Linked DNA regions of Planctomyces sp. SH-PL62. Each later gene encodes a partner of the first gene's protein in a complex. Links are inferred from orthologs where the notes say so. Each region holds a gene or a part of one and is shown on either strand. Other genes may lie near its edges.

Evidence for each region.
Region 2: the proteins of VT85_RS12595 (region 1) and accD are in contact, whole or in part, in a solved structure (PDB 8UXZ), measured with the Escherichia coli proteins. The link is inferred for Planctomyces sp. SH-PL62 from one-to-one orthologs.

Annotation. Positions count from the first base shown.
Region 1 is NZ_CP011273.1:3,245,142-3,252,808, reverse strand. What follows is about bases 2,451-5,391. They hold VT85_RS12595 (acetyl-CoA carboxylase carboxyltransferase subunit alpha), read right to left. Parts: upstream 4,471-5,391; coding sequence 3,430-4,470; downstream 2,451-3,429. Other genes in these bases: VT85_RS12590 (serine/threonine protein kinase), read right to left, coding at 4,522-5,391; VT85_RS12600 (sensor histidine kinase), read left to right, coding at 2,451-3,028. Also shown: VT85_RS12610 (hypothetical protein), read left to right, coding at 450-764; VT85_RS12605 (response regulator transcription factor), read left to right, coding at 837-1,538; more of VT85_RS12600, read left to right, coding at 1,535-2,450; more of VT85_RS12590, read right to left, coding at 5,392-5,424; VT85_RS12585 (ATP-binding protein), read left to right, coding at 5,761-7,131; VT85_RS12580 (UTP--glucose-1-phosphate uridylyltransferase), read right to left, coding at 7,208-7,667. UniProt on the Escherichia coli protein: Component of the acetyl coenzyme A carboxylase (ACC) complex. First, biotin carboxylase catalyzes the carboxylation of biotin on its carrier protein (BCCP) and then the CO(2) group is transferred by the carboxyltransferase to acetyl-CoA to form malonyl-CoA.
Region 2 is NZ_CP011273.1:3,897,843-3,905,399, reverse strand. What follows is about bases 2,072-4,902. They hold accD (acetyl-CoA carboxylase, carboxyltransferase subunit beta), read left to right. Parts: upstream 2,072-2,979; coding sequence 2,980-3,825; downstream 3,826-4,902. Other genes in these bases: VT85_RS15185 (PIG-L deacetylase family protein), read right to left, coding at 3,841-4,629; VT85_RS15195 (histidine phosphatase family protein), read left to right, coding at 2,280-2,879. In the rest of the region: VT85_RS15200 (DUF885 domain-containing protein), read right to left, coding at 62-1,834; transcriptional repressor LexA, read left to right, coding at 4,911-5,519; rnhA (ribonuclease HI), read left to right, coding at 5,648-6,139; VT85_RS15170 (hypothetical protein), read right to left, coding at 6,176-7,557.

The DNA.
Region 1 (7,667 bases):
TGCTCATCCGAGATTACCAAGCACGACGCGTGGCTTTGGCTCGCGCCTCGCTCGGTCGTTATGAAAGCCATCGGCCCCCGTCGACCGCTTTCATCAATCGTTCCGTCCGAAAATCGAGGGCCGGTTCTCTGGCCTGGGCCGGATGCGAGGGGGCCGGACCCGCGGCTCCCCGCCGATCGCCGGGCGAGGCCGAAGCCTCTCGCCGTCGCGACGCATCGCGGTCCAGCCCCCCACCGGGGAGGCGGCCCGCAGCGATAAAAGAGGGGCCGAAGAGCACAAAAGCCGCGCCTCCTCGATTCGTCCGCGTCGACGATCCCCTTCGCCCGATGGGATTAGGGCGAACTTATCCCGGCGTAACGGTGGTTTAACCTTCAAGCCGTATCCTTCCTCAACGTCGGGCGGGGCCCCTTGCGGCCGCCATCGAAGCGTGACGAGAGGGAGGATGAAACATGGCGATCAATGCGTTCACGATCCTGTTCCTTCCGGCCTGTCTGGCCGTCGCCGTGGGCACGATGCTCGGACTCGGCCTCGGCCAATTGATCCAGGGCTTCGACCGGACGATCCTCGGCGGGAAGGCCCCCGCGCCGGGGCGGGACGTGGCGGAGCCCCGGCCGCGTCCCAGGCCCCGGGACGAGGCGTCGCGACGCGACGAACCGGCCGGGATCGCGCTCGCCGTCAGGCCGACCGGATGCGAGCGTCGCGACGAGATGGGCTTCCTGGTCGGCCCGTCGACGTTCGCGGTCTCGCCGGCCCGCTGGATGTAACGGGCGCGACGGGTACAATTCCCAGAGAGCGTCCCCGCATCCCAGCCCGGCCGAGGCGATCGGAATCACGACATGGGCATACGCATCCTGGTGGTCGAGGACGACGAGTTGATCGCGGGCTCGGTGGTCCGCGGCCTCCGTGAAGAGGGGTTCAGCGTCGAGCACGAGGCCGACGGCGAGGCCGCGTGGCACGCGATCCAGGCGGGGGGGTGGGACGCGGTGGTCCTCGACTGGTGGCTGCCGTCGCAGGACGGCCTGTCCATCCTCCGCCGGCTCCGCGCGCGCGACCGCGATACGCCCGTGCTGTTCTTGACCGCCCGCGACTCGGTTCCGGACCGGGTCAAGGGGCTCAACGGCGGGGCCGACGACTACCTGTGCAAGCCCTTCGCCTTCGACGAGCTGCTGGCGCGGGTGCACGCCCTGATCCGTCGCGGCGAGGGGAGAGGGGGAACGCGCCTGGGCCATGCCGACGTCGAGATCGACCTCGCCACCCAGCGGGTCTCGCGGGCCGGCAAGGGGATCGACCTGACGGCCAAGGAGTACGCCCTGCTCGTCTACTTCGTGCGGAACCCCGAGCAGGTCCTCTCGCGGACGAGAATCTATGAGCACGTCTGGGACGAGCGGTACGACGGCCTCTCGAACACGCTGGAGGTCCACGTCTTCGAGCTTCGCCGCAAGCTGGAGGCCCACGGCGATCGGCTGATCCACACGCTCCGGGGCCGGGGCTACTCGTTCGGGAGTCCCCCTGGATCGGCGCCGGGGGCCGGCGAATGAGCCTCGCCAATCGGCTGCTGATGTTCTTCCTGGGGACCCTCGGCGTCGTCTTGCTGGGGTTCTCGGCGACGATGTACGCGCTCGGTTGGTCGTATCTGCATCGCCGGGTCGACGACCACCTGGTGAAGTCGCTCACGGCGCTGGAGTCGTCGGTGCACGTCGAAGCCGACGGCCTGGAATGGAAGCCGGAGGAGCGGCGGATCACCATCGGGCTCGACCCGTCCCCGGAACAGGTCCGTTGGAAGGTCCAGGACGCGCGGGGCCGGGTCCTGGACCGCTCGGCGAACTGGGAGGCCGGGCCGTCGCCGCCGGTCTCCGAGCCCGGCGCGCTCGCCGGGGCGAAGGCCGACGTCACGATCCTGGAAGACTCCCCGGTCTGGCGGATCGGCCGTCGCCGGCTCCTCCTCGCGACCATGATCCGGCAGGGGCGCGGGGACCAGACGCCGATCCCCCACGACCGCGACCCAGACGACGACGAGTACGACGAGATGATCCTGACCGCGGCGCTCGTGCGGGCGCCGGTCGACGCGAGCATCGCCCGGCTGGGGGTGGCGCTCGCCGTCGCCTCGACGTCGACCTGGCTCCTCTGCGCCGCGCTGGGGGGGTGGCTCTGCCGTCGCGCCCTGGCCCCGATCGCGAGGTTGGCGGCGGCGGCCCGCGAGAAGGCGGCGGCCGACGACCAGGACGGCCTGCCGACCCCCGAGACGGGCGACGAGCTGGAGGAGCTCGGCCGGGCCTTCAACGCCCTCCTCGAACGTCGCCGAGAGGCGCTGGAGCGCCAGCGGCGGTTCACCGGCGACGCCTCGCACCAGCTTCGCACCCCGATCGCCGGCGTGCTGAGCCTCGTGGACGTGGTCCGTCGCCGCCCCCGCCCCTCCGAGGATTACGAGCAAGCCCTGGATCAGATCCGCCGCGAGGCCCTCCGCCTGCATCGGATCGTCGAGTCGCTCCTGTTCCTGGCCCGCGCCGAATCCGATGCGGAGCCGCTTCGCGAGGAGCCGATCGACCTGGCGGCCTGGGTCCCGGAGCTGCTCCGGAGCTGGGAAGGCCGGCCCCGGGCGTCGGACCTCCAGCTGACGTGCGAATCGCCGTCCGTCTGGGCCCGAGCCCACCCCCCGCTGCTGGCGCAGGCCGTCGAGAACCTGGTCGACAACGCCCTGAAATACAGCGAGGCCGGCTCCCTCGTCACGGTCGAGGTCCGCCGCGAGCCGGGGACCGCCGTGCTCTCGGTCGCGGATCGCGGCTGCGGCCTGACCGCCGACGAGCGAATCTCGGCGTTCGAGCCCTTCTACCAGTCCCCCCGCGCCCGACTGCTGGGCCGGGGCGGCGTCGGCCTGGGCCTCTCGGTCGTCCAGCGGATCGTCCGGGCCTCCCACGGCAGTCTCGGCGTGGAGAGCGTCCCCGGCGCGGGCTCCCGCTTCACCATCCGCCTGCCCGAGGCGGAAACCTCCCGGATCGACGATTTCGATCCTTCCCTCCCAAACGCCTGACACCGGTGCCGGCCCATCAGGAGGCGACGCTCGTCCTGGGAGCCCCCAGGCGATCCGCCAGGCCGGGGAATCTCGCCTTGAAGCGTTCCCGGGCCGGGCCGTCGGAAGGGATCCGGAGGGCGTTGTAGAACGAAGCTCGGCGGGCGGATTGATCGATCCGGCGGCGCGGCCCCATCCTCCTGAACGCAACCCCGGAATCGGGCGCATGATCCAGGATAGGGCGAAGTGCGCGCGGAGGCCGGTCGGGAAGCCCGGAGCGGCCCGAGGAAGTGAGTCGAAACGCACCACGAAAATCGCCGAACGAAGCCAATTCGAGCCCGACGACTTATCGCTCAAAGGCTTTGATCGGCAGCATTTGCGATGTTTTTAACCAGCCTCGCCCCGGTGAAAACGAAGCCAAATCAGAGGGCCGACGGGGCGTGGCCGTTGAGCTGGGAGTCGACGGCGATTTGATCGGGGGTCTCTTCGAGAAAGACGCCGATCTTGCGGTACTTGGCGTAACGTCGGTCGAGCAGCTCGTCCTTGGGGACGGTGGCCAGTCGGCGGAGGTTGCGGAGGAGGAACTGCTTGAGCGAGGTGGACATTTCGGGGTGGTCGCGGTGGGCGCCGCCGAGGGGCTCCGGCACGATCTCGTCGACGATGCCGAAGCGGAGCAGGTCGCGGCTGGTGAACTTGAGGGCCGCGGCGGCCTTCGGGGCGTGTTCGGCCCCCTTCCAGAGGATCGTGGCGCAGCCTTCGGGGCTGATGACGGAGTAGTATGTGTGCTCCAGCATCCCCAGGTGGTCGCCGATGCCGATGCCGAGCGCGCCGCCGGAGCCCCCCTCGCCGATCACGACGCAGACGATCGGGGTGGCGACGCCGGACATCTCCATCAGGTTCTCGGCGATGATCGCGGCCTGCCCGCGCTCCTCGGCCGAGATCCCCGGATAGGCGCCGGGGGTGTCGATGAAGGTCACGATCGGCAGGCCGAACTTCTCGGCGAACCGCATCTTCAACAGCGCCTTGCGGTAGCCCTCGGGGTGGGCGCAGCCGAAGTGGCAGGCGGTCCGCTCGGCCAGGTTCTTCCCCTTCTGGTGGCCGATGAACATCACCTTCATATCGTCGAGGTAGCCCAACCCGGTGACGATGGCCTGGTCGTCGCCGATGGCGCGGTCGCCGTGGAGTTCCAGGAACTGGTCGAAGATGAGGTCGATGTAGTCGCGGGTCTGGGGCCTCTGGGGGTGCCGCGAGACCTGCACCGTCTGCCAGGGGTCGAGCTGGGAGTAGATCTCGCGCTTGAGGGCCGCCAACTCGCGGCGGAGGCGACGGATCTGCTCGCCGATCTTCGAGTTGTCGCCGCCGGCGCGGTTCTTGGCGTACTGCGCCTCCATGTCGCCGAGCCGCTGCTCCATCTCGTAGATGGGGGCCTCGAAGGGGAGTCGCTGTTCGTGGGCGCTGCGCATGGGACGCTGGATCCTCGAAAACGGGCGGACGCGGGGCGGGGCCGGCCGGGCTCAGGCGAAGGGCCCGTCCCGATTATCGGCGCGAGGGTCGGGGTCGTTCCGGGAAATCCGGACATTCCGGAAGATCGCCAGGAACTCCTGGAGGCTGGCGAACCGATCCTCGGGCCGCTTCTGGAGCATCCGCAGGACGGCTTCGTTGAACTCGGGCGTGATCTGGTCGTCTCGCGAGATCAGCGAGAGGGGCTTCTCCCGCAGGTGCTTGTTCAGCAGCTCCTGCTGGGACCCGGCCCGGAACGGCGGACGGCCGCAGGCCAGTTCGTAGCAGGTGGCGCCGAAGCTGTAGATGTCGGCCGTGGGGGCGGGGGACTCGCAGCGGATCTGCTCCGGGGCCATGTAGGTGCCGGTCCCCTGTCGGGGGACCTTGCCGGCGAACAGCCGGGCCAGCCCGGTGCGGGTCCGCATGGCGATCGTGTAGTCGATCACCCGGGTCTCGCCCCCCCGGTCGGCCAGGATGTTCTCGGGCTTGACGTCGCGATGCACCCACCCCTTCTCGTGCATGAACGCCAGCCCCGAGGCCGCCTGGCGGATGATCTTGTGCAGGTGCTCCCTGGGCATCGGGTATACGGTCGGCCGCGAGAGCGGGAGCTTGAGGTTGAGCCCCGGGAAGTACTCCATCACGAAGTAGGGCTGCTCGCGGTCGTTGACGAATTCGTGGACCCGGATCAGGTTCGGGTGCCGCAGCTCCAGGCCGAGCTTGGCCTCGAAGGCGAACTTCCGGCGTTCCGAGGCGTCGTCGCAGCGTGAGGCCGCCAGTTGCTTGACGACGTACCGCCGGTGCGTGGTTTCGTCGACCACCTCCATGACGACGGAGGTGACGCCCGCATGGATCACCCGGACGACGCGATAGGCGCCGATTCGATCTTCCGCGCTGGCCGCGCCGCCGCTCGTCGCCAAACCCAAGCCCCCTCACGGATGCGGTTGCGCCGATCCTTCGGGCCCGCAGCCTCGTTTTCGGCGAAATCCTGGAATCCCGGACGATCGACGCCATCCTACCGAAAACCGCCGCTCTCGACAACGCGTCCACCCTCCCGCGACGCTCTCCCGGCTCGGCATTCAAGAGTGGAGGCGGGCCGGGTCGATCATGAAAGAACGGGAAGATCGCCGTGCGGCCCGTGCGCCGGCGGCCCCGACGAGTCGAAGCGGCCCCCCGGCCGCCGAAGCCAGGATGTCGGGGACCGGTCGGGCGACCTCCGCGTCGCTCGAAGGAGCCAACCAAGGAGTCGGTCGAATATGGAGCGGAATCGGCACAACGCCCCGCAGGGAAGCGCCCCGGAACCTCGGCCCGGCTCGGGCCCCGGCTCATGGGACGCCGCCGTCGCCAGCCGTCGCGCGGCCCTCGAATCGCTCGGCTCGACCCTCCTGGACGCCTCGGGCTCCGCCCCGGTCCTGCTGCTCACCGGAGAAGCCGGCGCGGGCAAGACCTGGGTCCGGGGGCGGCTCGTCGAGCGGCTCCCCGAAGGCTGGCGGGCCGCCGTGGTCGAGGTTTCCCCGACGCTCGACGCGGTCGATTTCCTGACGCTCGCGGCCGCCAGGCTCGGCGCGGCCCCCGCCGCCGACCGACCGGCCACGCTCCGGCTGGCCGTCGCCGAGGCCCTGGAGGACGACGCCGACGAAGGACGGGCCTGGCTGCTGGTCGTCGAGCACGCGCAGCACGCCGCGCCCGAGGTCTGGGCCGAGATCGAGGCCCTGTGCGACGGCCTCGGCGCGTCGGGGGGATTCGCGGCCGTCGTCCTCGTCGGTCGGACCGAGCTGGCGCGCCGGCTGGCCTCGCGGTCGCTCCGGGCCTTCGCCACTCGGCTGACGAGGCACGCCCACCTCCCCCCGCTGGACGTGGAGGAGGCGGCCCGGCTCCTGGTCGGCGTCGACGAGCACGAAGTGGAGCGGCTGCATCGCGACGCGGCCGGGAACGCGCGTCGGCTGCTGGCCCTGGCCGGCGATCGATCCGCGCGGCGATCCGCCGTCCCGACGACGCCTCGCGAGGCCCCTCCCCGGCCCTCCCCCGCGCCGAGGCCCCGCCCCCGACGCCGGCCCTGGCCCCCGCGCCCCGGTCGAGCGGCCCGTGGAAGTCGCCGCCGATCCCGTCGTCTGGAGCCGGCCGTCGGCCCGGCGCGAGGTCGTCGAGGCCCCGCCGGAGGTCGAATCGCGGCCCGTCCAGGCTCCCTTGCTCCCCAGCCGGCCCCCGCTCCGCGTCGAGGACGGCCTGATCGAGGTGGGCTGGGGCGGCAGCCTGGAAGCCGAGGAGTCCGCCGCGTTCGAGACCTCGGCCGAGCCCCCCCGGCCGACGGTGAACTCGTCGAGGACCACTACGCCGCCCTCCAGGCCTGGTCCGAATGGGCGCGCAACCGCGACCAACTGACCCGAGGAGCCGAGCCCGCGACCGACGACGGCGATGACGAGGAGGCCGAAGTCGAAATCGAGAGCCGGACGGAACCCGTCGAGGAACTCGCGGCCGTCGAGGCCGACGCCGACGCTCGGGATGAGAACGAGGTCGACGCCGAGGAGGACGAGGAGCCGCTGATGACCGGCGACCTTCGCGCCGAGCTCCGGCACGAGCACGCCCCGTACAGCCAGCTATTCACCAAGCTCCGGCAATCGAGCTGAGCGAGGCCGACGACCTCCCGGCTCGCCCCCCTCATCGCCTCTGATGGGGGGGGGCTGGGACCGAGACGCCGGTTTCTCAGCGGAGATAGAGCGGGCGTTCGACGACGAGACCGGGCTCGACCTTGGCCCTCAGGTCGTGGGCGGCAAGGGCGAAGAGCGGGCTGATCTCGATGGCGAAGGGGACGGAGCCGTCGGGGCGGCGGGGGACGACGACGCCGGCCTGTTCGAGCCAGCCGCCGAACAGGTCGCTCATCCGCTGGTGGACGGTGGCCGGGGAGTCCGGGCCGACGGCGTTCTTCAGGGGCTCGAACTCGACGGCCCGATCGGTCTCGACGATCACGAACCGCTCGGCGGCCGGCAGGGCGTCGAAGATGAACTGCTCGAACTTGACCGCGTTGGGCTCGGCCGGCTGGACCGTCTCGCCGGTCGGCAGGACGTACGGGACCTTCTTGACGGCCCGGTGGAACGGCAGCCGCAGGCCCCCGACCAACCGCTCGATGAACGAGCGTTCGAAGGCGTGGATGGCGATGCTGCCG
Region 2 (7,557 bases), 650 kb from region 1 along the record:
CATCTTCGGACGCCTCGGCGGCTTGCTGAAAAGCCCGATCTGGAACGACCCGGCAGGTGTTTCAGCGAATTTCTTCGGGTGCGAGGCCGAGCCTCGTCCGCACGAGCTGAGGAAGGTGCTTAACCGGAAGAGTTCCCTCGGAAAGCACGGCTTCATGATATGCGGCCAGGTCGAACCGTTCGCCCTGCTCGCGCTGGATCGAGCGGCGGAGGCGGGTGAACGCCGTACGGCCCACGAAGTAGGTCGAGAGCTGGCAGGACGACTGCTTGGACCGGATGATCTTCCCCTCGGCTTCCCCCTCGGTCTGGAACGCCCGGCCGACGAGCAGCTCGCGCGCCTGGTCGTCGGTCATCCCGCCGCGGTGCATCTCCGAATCGAGGATCGCGTTGACCACGGCCCGAAGATAAAACTTGAGTTGCTGGAGCCGAAGCACGAGATCGCCGGCCCCGAATCCCTGATCGAGCATCATCTGCTCCGTGTACACCGCCCAGCCCTCGGCGAACGTCCCGGACGAGAGGACGCGACGGATCAGGCTGGGACAGCGATTGCTGTATTCCAGCTGGACATAATGACCGGGATAGGCCTCGTGGACGGTCAAGATCTTGAGCATCGCCCGGTTGTATTCGTGGAGGAAGCTCTCGGCCCGGGCGGGACTCCAATCGGAAGGCGGCGGGCTGATCGCGTACTCGCTCGACCCCCGGGCGTCGAGCGGCGGCGCGGGATTGAGATAGGCGACGGAGTTCCCCCGCAAGAACTCGGGCATCTCGATGATCCGGAGCTGGTCGGGCTCCGGCAGGGCCAGGATCTTGCGTTCCGTGATGAATTTCCGGATCTCCTGGACGGTCGATCGGGCGTCCGCCACCAGGGTCTCGGCGGTGCCGTGGTCGTCGCCGATCCTGGCGAGCACGCGACGGATCATCGCTCGACGGCCCGCGTCGTCATCGGGAGGGACGACCTCGCCCGGGAAAGACACCGCCCAGAGCTGCCGAGCGAGAACGGCCATCTCCGATTCGACGCGGGACGCCTCGCGTTCGGCCTCGGCGAGAATCTCGTCGGCGGACAGGCCCGCGTCGAGCTCGTAATCGAGCTTCTTCACGAACTTGTCGCGGCCGATCCGCCAGTCCTCGTGGCTCCTGGGGAGGACCTCGTCCTTCAAGAACGCGAGGTGTCCCCCAAGGGCGTCGACCACCTTCGCGGCGGGACCGGCGAACCCCCCCTCCCCCGGCTCGTCGCCGGCGAGCCGAAACACATCCGTCTTGTAGAAGGCCACCGCCCCCTCGGTCTGGCGGATCGCGGTCTCGACCTTGACCCGAGGTGAGGGGCCGATCGTCACGCGGGCCGTCTCCAGGACGCGCGGAATCTGATCCATCCGTTTGAGGGCGTTCCGCCGATTCACCTCGCGCGGCAGGGACGACTGCGTCAGCAGCAGATAGACGCTCTCGGCGACGTAATCGCCGTAGATTCGCGGATCGTCCCGGAACGGATCGAACGTCTCACGGCTCCAGATCGCCCCTTCAAGGTGCCTCCGGAAGACGTCGTAATCGACCTTTCCCGCGTCGGAGAGCTTGTCAGGCCGGACCTCGCTCGACAGCTTTCGGAGCGTCTCGCGGAGGAACTCCAGGTTCGACCGCCTCGCCTCGGGCGAAACGTCGTCGAGCCGATCGTCGTAGGCATGCTCGCCCAGCCTCGTCGCGGACAGAGGCTCGCGACGAAACGACTCCTTCAGATGGGCGTCGAAGACAGCGGCCAGAGTGTCGTCTTCCTCCGCAGGTTGGCCCGCGAGGACTGCAGGTCCCAGCATCAGGACGAGGCACGTCGCATAGAGCCGATTCATGGCGCTCTCCCCTCCCGACGGCCGACCGACGCGCTTCGCCGCTCTGGCGATTCGAAATCTTGTCAGGCCCGTTCAAAAATGGTAGAACGAGACCATACGATGCGGCCTGATCCTCCGTCAACCAAGGCGCATCCCCCGATCGCATCGGTTCGATTTCCGAATCGTTCGACCAATCGGATCCACCGCCCAAGCTCCCGACCGTCCTGCCTCTTCCTTCTTCGCGAAATCAAGCGACGCCGATTCGAGAATCAAGCGACGCCGATTCGAGAAGGGGATCGCCCCTCCGCCTCGGCCTGTCGCGGCGAGCCAAGATCGTGACCCTGGGGTGGAAATCCGGCTCAACTGAAAGGTGCAAGGAGGGATCGACCTGGGCGAGACGCCGCCGCAACGGGGCGGTGCTCGAATACGCCGAGGCCGATCTCGACGAGAAACGATGGCCGTGTCGATGTCATCGCAGGTTCTACTGATCCGCCCCGGCGCCACGCTCTACGACGAGCAGAACCGGGTGCAAGGCGTGCTCGACATCCCGCTGAGCGACCAGGGACGCACCGAAGTCGTCGAGCTGGCGGAACGTCTGGCCGTGCGCGAGGATCAGACCCGCCTCTCCGCGCTCTACTGTGGGCCCGGCGAGAGTGTGGTGCGCACCGCCGAAATCGTCGGCAAGGCGCTGGGACTGCGTCCCAAGCGGATCGACGACTTCCGGAACCTCGATCAAGGGCTCTGGCAGGGCCTCCAGATCGAGGAGATCCGACGACGCAACATCAAACTCTTCCGCCAGTGGATCGACGACCCCAGGACCATCCGCCCCCCTCAGGGCGAAACGATCGAGGAGGCCATGGAACGGATTCGAGGAGCCTTCCGCCCCCTCTTCCGTCGCCACCCCGACGAGGCCTTCGGACTCGTCGCCGGCGAGCCGATCGGACGGCTGATCGCCGGATACCTGAAACGCGTGCCCCGGCTCCAGCTCGATGAATTCCTCCCCTGCTGCGGATTTGAATGCATCGAGGTCCCCGCCGACTTCCTCGGCGGCCCCGGCTCCTCTTGACAAGATCGCCCCGCCCGGAAAGTGTGGGACGTCCCGCGCGACAAGGCGCATGGCGGGTGCGCGGTAAGACCTTCAGATCCACTCAGGAGTCAGATCGCCCATGGCCGCCAAAGGAGGACCCCTTCACGCCTGGCATGGCCACTTCGAAGCGAAGCGCGTCCCGGAAGGCGTCTGGATGCGCTGCGACGGCTGCGGCGCGACGCTCTTCCGCAAGCAGGTTGAGCAGAACCTGAGCGTCTGCCCGGAATGCAACCACCATATGGCCCTGACGGCCGTCGAGCGGATCCGTCAGCTCCTCGACCAGGACACGTTCGAGAACTGGTTCCCCGACCTCCAGCCCGCCGACCCCCTGGAGTTCGACGACCGCCGCCCCTACCCCGAACGCGTCCGGGCCGAGCAGGCCCGCACCGGGCTCAACGAGGCCGCTCTCGTGGGCCAGGGCTTCATCAAGGGCCGCCGCATCGTCTTCGGCATCACCGACAGCGGCTTCATCATGGGGAGCATGGGCTCGGTCGTCGGCGAGAAGCTGACTCGAGCCGTCGAGGAAGCCACCCGCCAGAAGCTCCCGCTCGTGATCGTCTCCGGTTCCGGCGGCGGCGCCCGAATGCACGAAGGGATCTACTCCCTGATGCAGATGGCCAAGGTCTCCACCGCCCTGGGCCGCTATCGATCGGCCGGCGGCCTGTTCATCAGCGTCCTGACCCATCCGACGATGGGGGGCGTCGCCGCGAGCTTCGCCTCGCTCGGCGACATCATCATCGCCGAGCCCAAGGCCCTCATCGGCTTTGCCGGGCCCCGCGTCATCGAGCAGACGGTCCGCGTCCAGCTCCCCGAGGGATTCCAGACCAGCGAGTTCCATCTCAAGCACGGCTTCATCGACCGGATCGTCCACCGGCGCGACCTCAAGAGCCTGATCGCGCAGCTGATCGACTACACCACCCCCTGACCCGTGGCGGCCGGCTCACGGCTTCGCGACCGCCCGGCCGCCCCGCCCGTCCTGCCCGAGCAGCTCCAGCAGCAGATTGTCGTGCGGGTAAGGATGCCCCTGGTACTGCCGGAAAGCCTCGGCCTTCGCGACCCCGATCTCCTTCCCCCGAACCTCACCCCAGCGCTTCTGGCTCTCCAGATACTCGTCGATTCCATGCTGCCGCAGCAACCAGTCGCGCTGGCTGGCGTGGCAGGCGAGCATCTTCCGCTTGACCTCGAAGACCTCGGTCACGTCCACGTGGAAGTCCACCGGCGCGGGACGGCCGTCGCGATCGATCCCCTCCAGCGCATCGACGAAGTAGAGGTGGGGGATCCGATCCAGGGCTTTCGCCGGCTCCCATTGCCGGGTGGCGTAATTCGGGCACCCCGCCGCGAAGCAGGCGTCGCGCACCAGCAGGCTCGTCATCTCGTGATCGCAGAGGTAGTCGACCGGGGGCGCCGTCAGGATCACGTCGGGACGGATCCTCCGGAGAGCCTCCGTCACCCGTCGCCGGGACTCGTCGTCGTTGAAGATCGACAGGTCCCGGAACTCCAGGCACACGTAGTCGGCCTCGATCAGATCGGCCGCCGCCTTGGCCTCGCCGCGACGGATCGCGGCGATGGTCTCGCAATCGTGCTCGGCGCTGCCGCAGTCCCCCGGGGTCATCGTCGCGATCGTGACCGAATAGCCCGCCTGCTTCAGAAGAGCGAGCGTCCCGGCGCACTGGAACTCGACGTCGTCAGGATGAGCGTGGATGGCGAGGACGTGCTTTTGCGTGTGCATCGATGATCGATCCGAATACGCCTGCGGTGGGAAAAAACGACGGCCCTCGAAATTAACCGACATCCAGCTCTAAGGCAATTCCTTCCTTGATCTTGCGTGGCGATGAAAGGATCTTGTGCAGGGCTGCGGGACACGGCTGGAAAAATGTTCTGGCGTGCGCTAGACGACCGCTGTACATTAGCCACAAAGGGTCAGTTACTGATCGTCCGTGTGCTATGACTGTCCCATAACGCATGCGGGCTCCCAGTCCCAAGCCGGACATCACTTGAACGGAGCCTTCGATGGCCGATGTTGACTCCCTCACCGCGCGTCAGCGCGAAATCTACAATTTCATCCGAAGCAAGATTCAGGGACGTGGATACGGCCCCACGGTCCGAGAGATCGGGCTCCATTTCCAGATCAAGAGCCCCAACGGCGTGATGTGCCACCTCAAGGCCCTTCAGAAGAAAGGCCTGATCCATCGCGAGCCGAATATGTCTCGGGCGATCCAGCTCCTGGAAGACCCGGCGACGCTCCCGCAGGCGGCGGGCCTGAAGCTGGTGGGGCGGATCGCCGCGGGCCAGCCGATCGAGGCGATCGAGCAGGACGACGAATTGACCTTCTCCGACTGGGTCGAGGATGGTTCGAAATTCGCGCTCCGGGTCACGGGAGACTCGATGATCGAGGAGCATATCGCCGACGGCGACTTCGTCATCATCAAGCAGCAGGATCAGGCCCGCGACGGCCAGATCGTCGCCGTCCGCGACGAGGACGGCGAGGCGACGCTCAAGCGAATCTTCCGCGATCGCAGCCGGGTGCGGCTGGAGCCGGCCAACCGGGCCATGAAGCCCATCTTCCGTGATCACGTCGACATCCTGGGCGTCCTGGTCGGCGTCGTCCGCAAATACTGATCGACGGGTCGACTTGACGGCGTCCGGCGTTGTTCCGATCATCAAGGACCGGCCGGGAGGGGTCTCCCGAGCCCGCTCACGTCGATCCGCTCACCCGCGAGCGGCCCTTGAAGGATCGAACAGCGATTATGGAACCGGACGCCTCGGCCCCCGCCGACCTCGTTAAGCTCTTCACGGACGGTGCCTGCAGCGGCAACCCGGGGCCCGGAGGATGGGCCTACATCCTCCAGCACCCCGCCAGCGGCCAGGTGCGCGAGGCCTCAGGGGCCGAGTGGGAGACGACGAACAACCGGATGGAGCTGATGGGCCCCATCGAGGGCCTCGCCTCGCTCAAGCGACGATGCCAGGTCGAACTGGTGACCGACAGCCAGTATGTGGCCAAGGGCATCAAGGAGTGGATGCCCAACTGGAAGCGTCGAGGCTGGCAGCGGAAGGACGGCAACGTCCTCAAGCCGGTGATGAACGTGGACCTCTGGAAGCGGCTCGACGAGTTGCTCGCCGGTCACCAGATTCGCGTCACCCACGTCCTGGGCCATCGCGGGCATGCCGAGAACGAGGCCTGCGACCGCATGGCCGTCGAGGCTTACAAGGAACTGAAGCGGAACGGCCGATCCGCCTGACGGACGGTCGGCGGTCCCGCATTTTCGAGTTCGGCGTCAGCCCAGAACGTTCGCGACCGCCTCACGGGCGCGAATCATGAGCGGGCTGTCGGGCCGACTCGCACCCGGCAGGTGGTACATGGCCGCAGCGGCGAGGCGAGGCCGCCATTTCGGGTCGGTCGTGTGCAGGGCCTCTTCCCACACGGCCGCTCCGTACTTGTAGTCGTGGCTGTCCGTCCCCTTGAGGAAGATCATCCGCGAGGCCGCGTCGAACAGCTCACGGGGGGAACCACCTCGCGACAGGAAGCTGACCGTCTCGGCTGCGGCCCGCTCGCGGTCCTTGCCGACGGCCTCGAAGATTCCCTGGACGGCCTCCAGGTCGGTCGACACCGGCGCGTCTTCCGGGATCGCGTCGATGGCGATCGGATTGGGCGACTTGATCCGCTCGCGGTAGAGCGGCTGCCAACCGACGGCCTGGAGCAAGGCGAGCTTGCGCGTGGTGTCGTCGCCGCTCGCCCCGTAGATGTAGTGCAGCGAATTGGCGGCCGTCGTGGCGTGGATCGCGATGATCCCGGGGTTCCGCATCATCAATTCGCTGGAGAACAGGAGCACGGCGTCCCAGATCGACCCGGGGTCGATCCCGCTTTTCAGCAGCTTGACGACCTCCGCCGACGCGGCCTCCGGCGTGGCCTCCCGAAGCATCGTCAGGAGCGCGACGGTGGCGTCGGGGTCCGGGCGGCCGACCTGCCAGTCGGCCCCGATCTCGCCGGCGTTCCTGAGGTTCTCCTCATAGGGGCCGATGGGTCCGGGACGATCGCCGCGCAGGTCGAGCAAGCCGTAGGCCAGCGACCGGAGCACGGGCTCGGCGTGTTCCCAGCCGATCGCCTGGAGGGTCCGCCAGCTCTGGGCGGCGAAGATCGGCTTGTGTCCGATGTCGCGCTGATCGCGCACGGCCATCCGCCAGAAGGGTTCCATCGCCTCGGCGGCCCCGGAGCCTCGGCAGAGGCCCGCGACGGCCACGTCGGCCCCGTCGACGTCCCAGGCCTCCATCGCCCGAACGAAGTCCTCCTTCGCCCGGTGCGGCTTCGGCACGCGGCCCTCGTCCACAGACCCGAGGGTCCAGTCCCCCTCCTCGACGTCCTTCGCCTGGGACGACTTGAAGTTGTCGAGCGCCCAGAACATCGGCAGCAGCCGCTGGGACGTCGGAGCCGACTGGCCTAGCAAGTGGGCCGAGTTGATCACCATCACCGCATGGAACTTGAACCCGACCGGACGGGGCTGGATATTCCGAACTCCGGCCAGGAATAGTCCGCCGAGCAGCGATCGATACGAGAGCCCGGACTTCAGCTCGGCGACGGCCTTCTCGAAAACCGCCTCGCGAGGGGTCTCCTCGATCCAGCGGACGACAGGCTCGATCTCGGGTCGGAGCCGCACGGCGT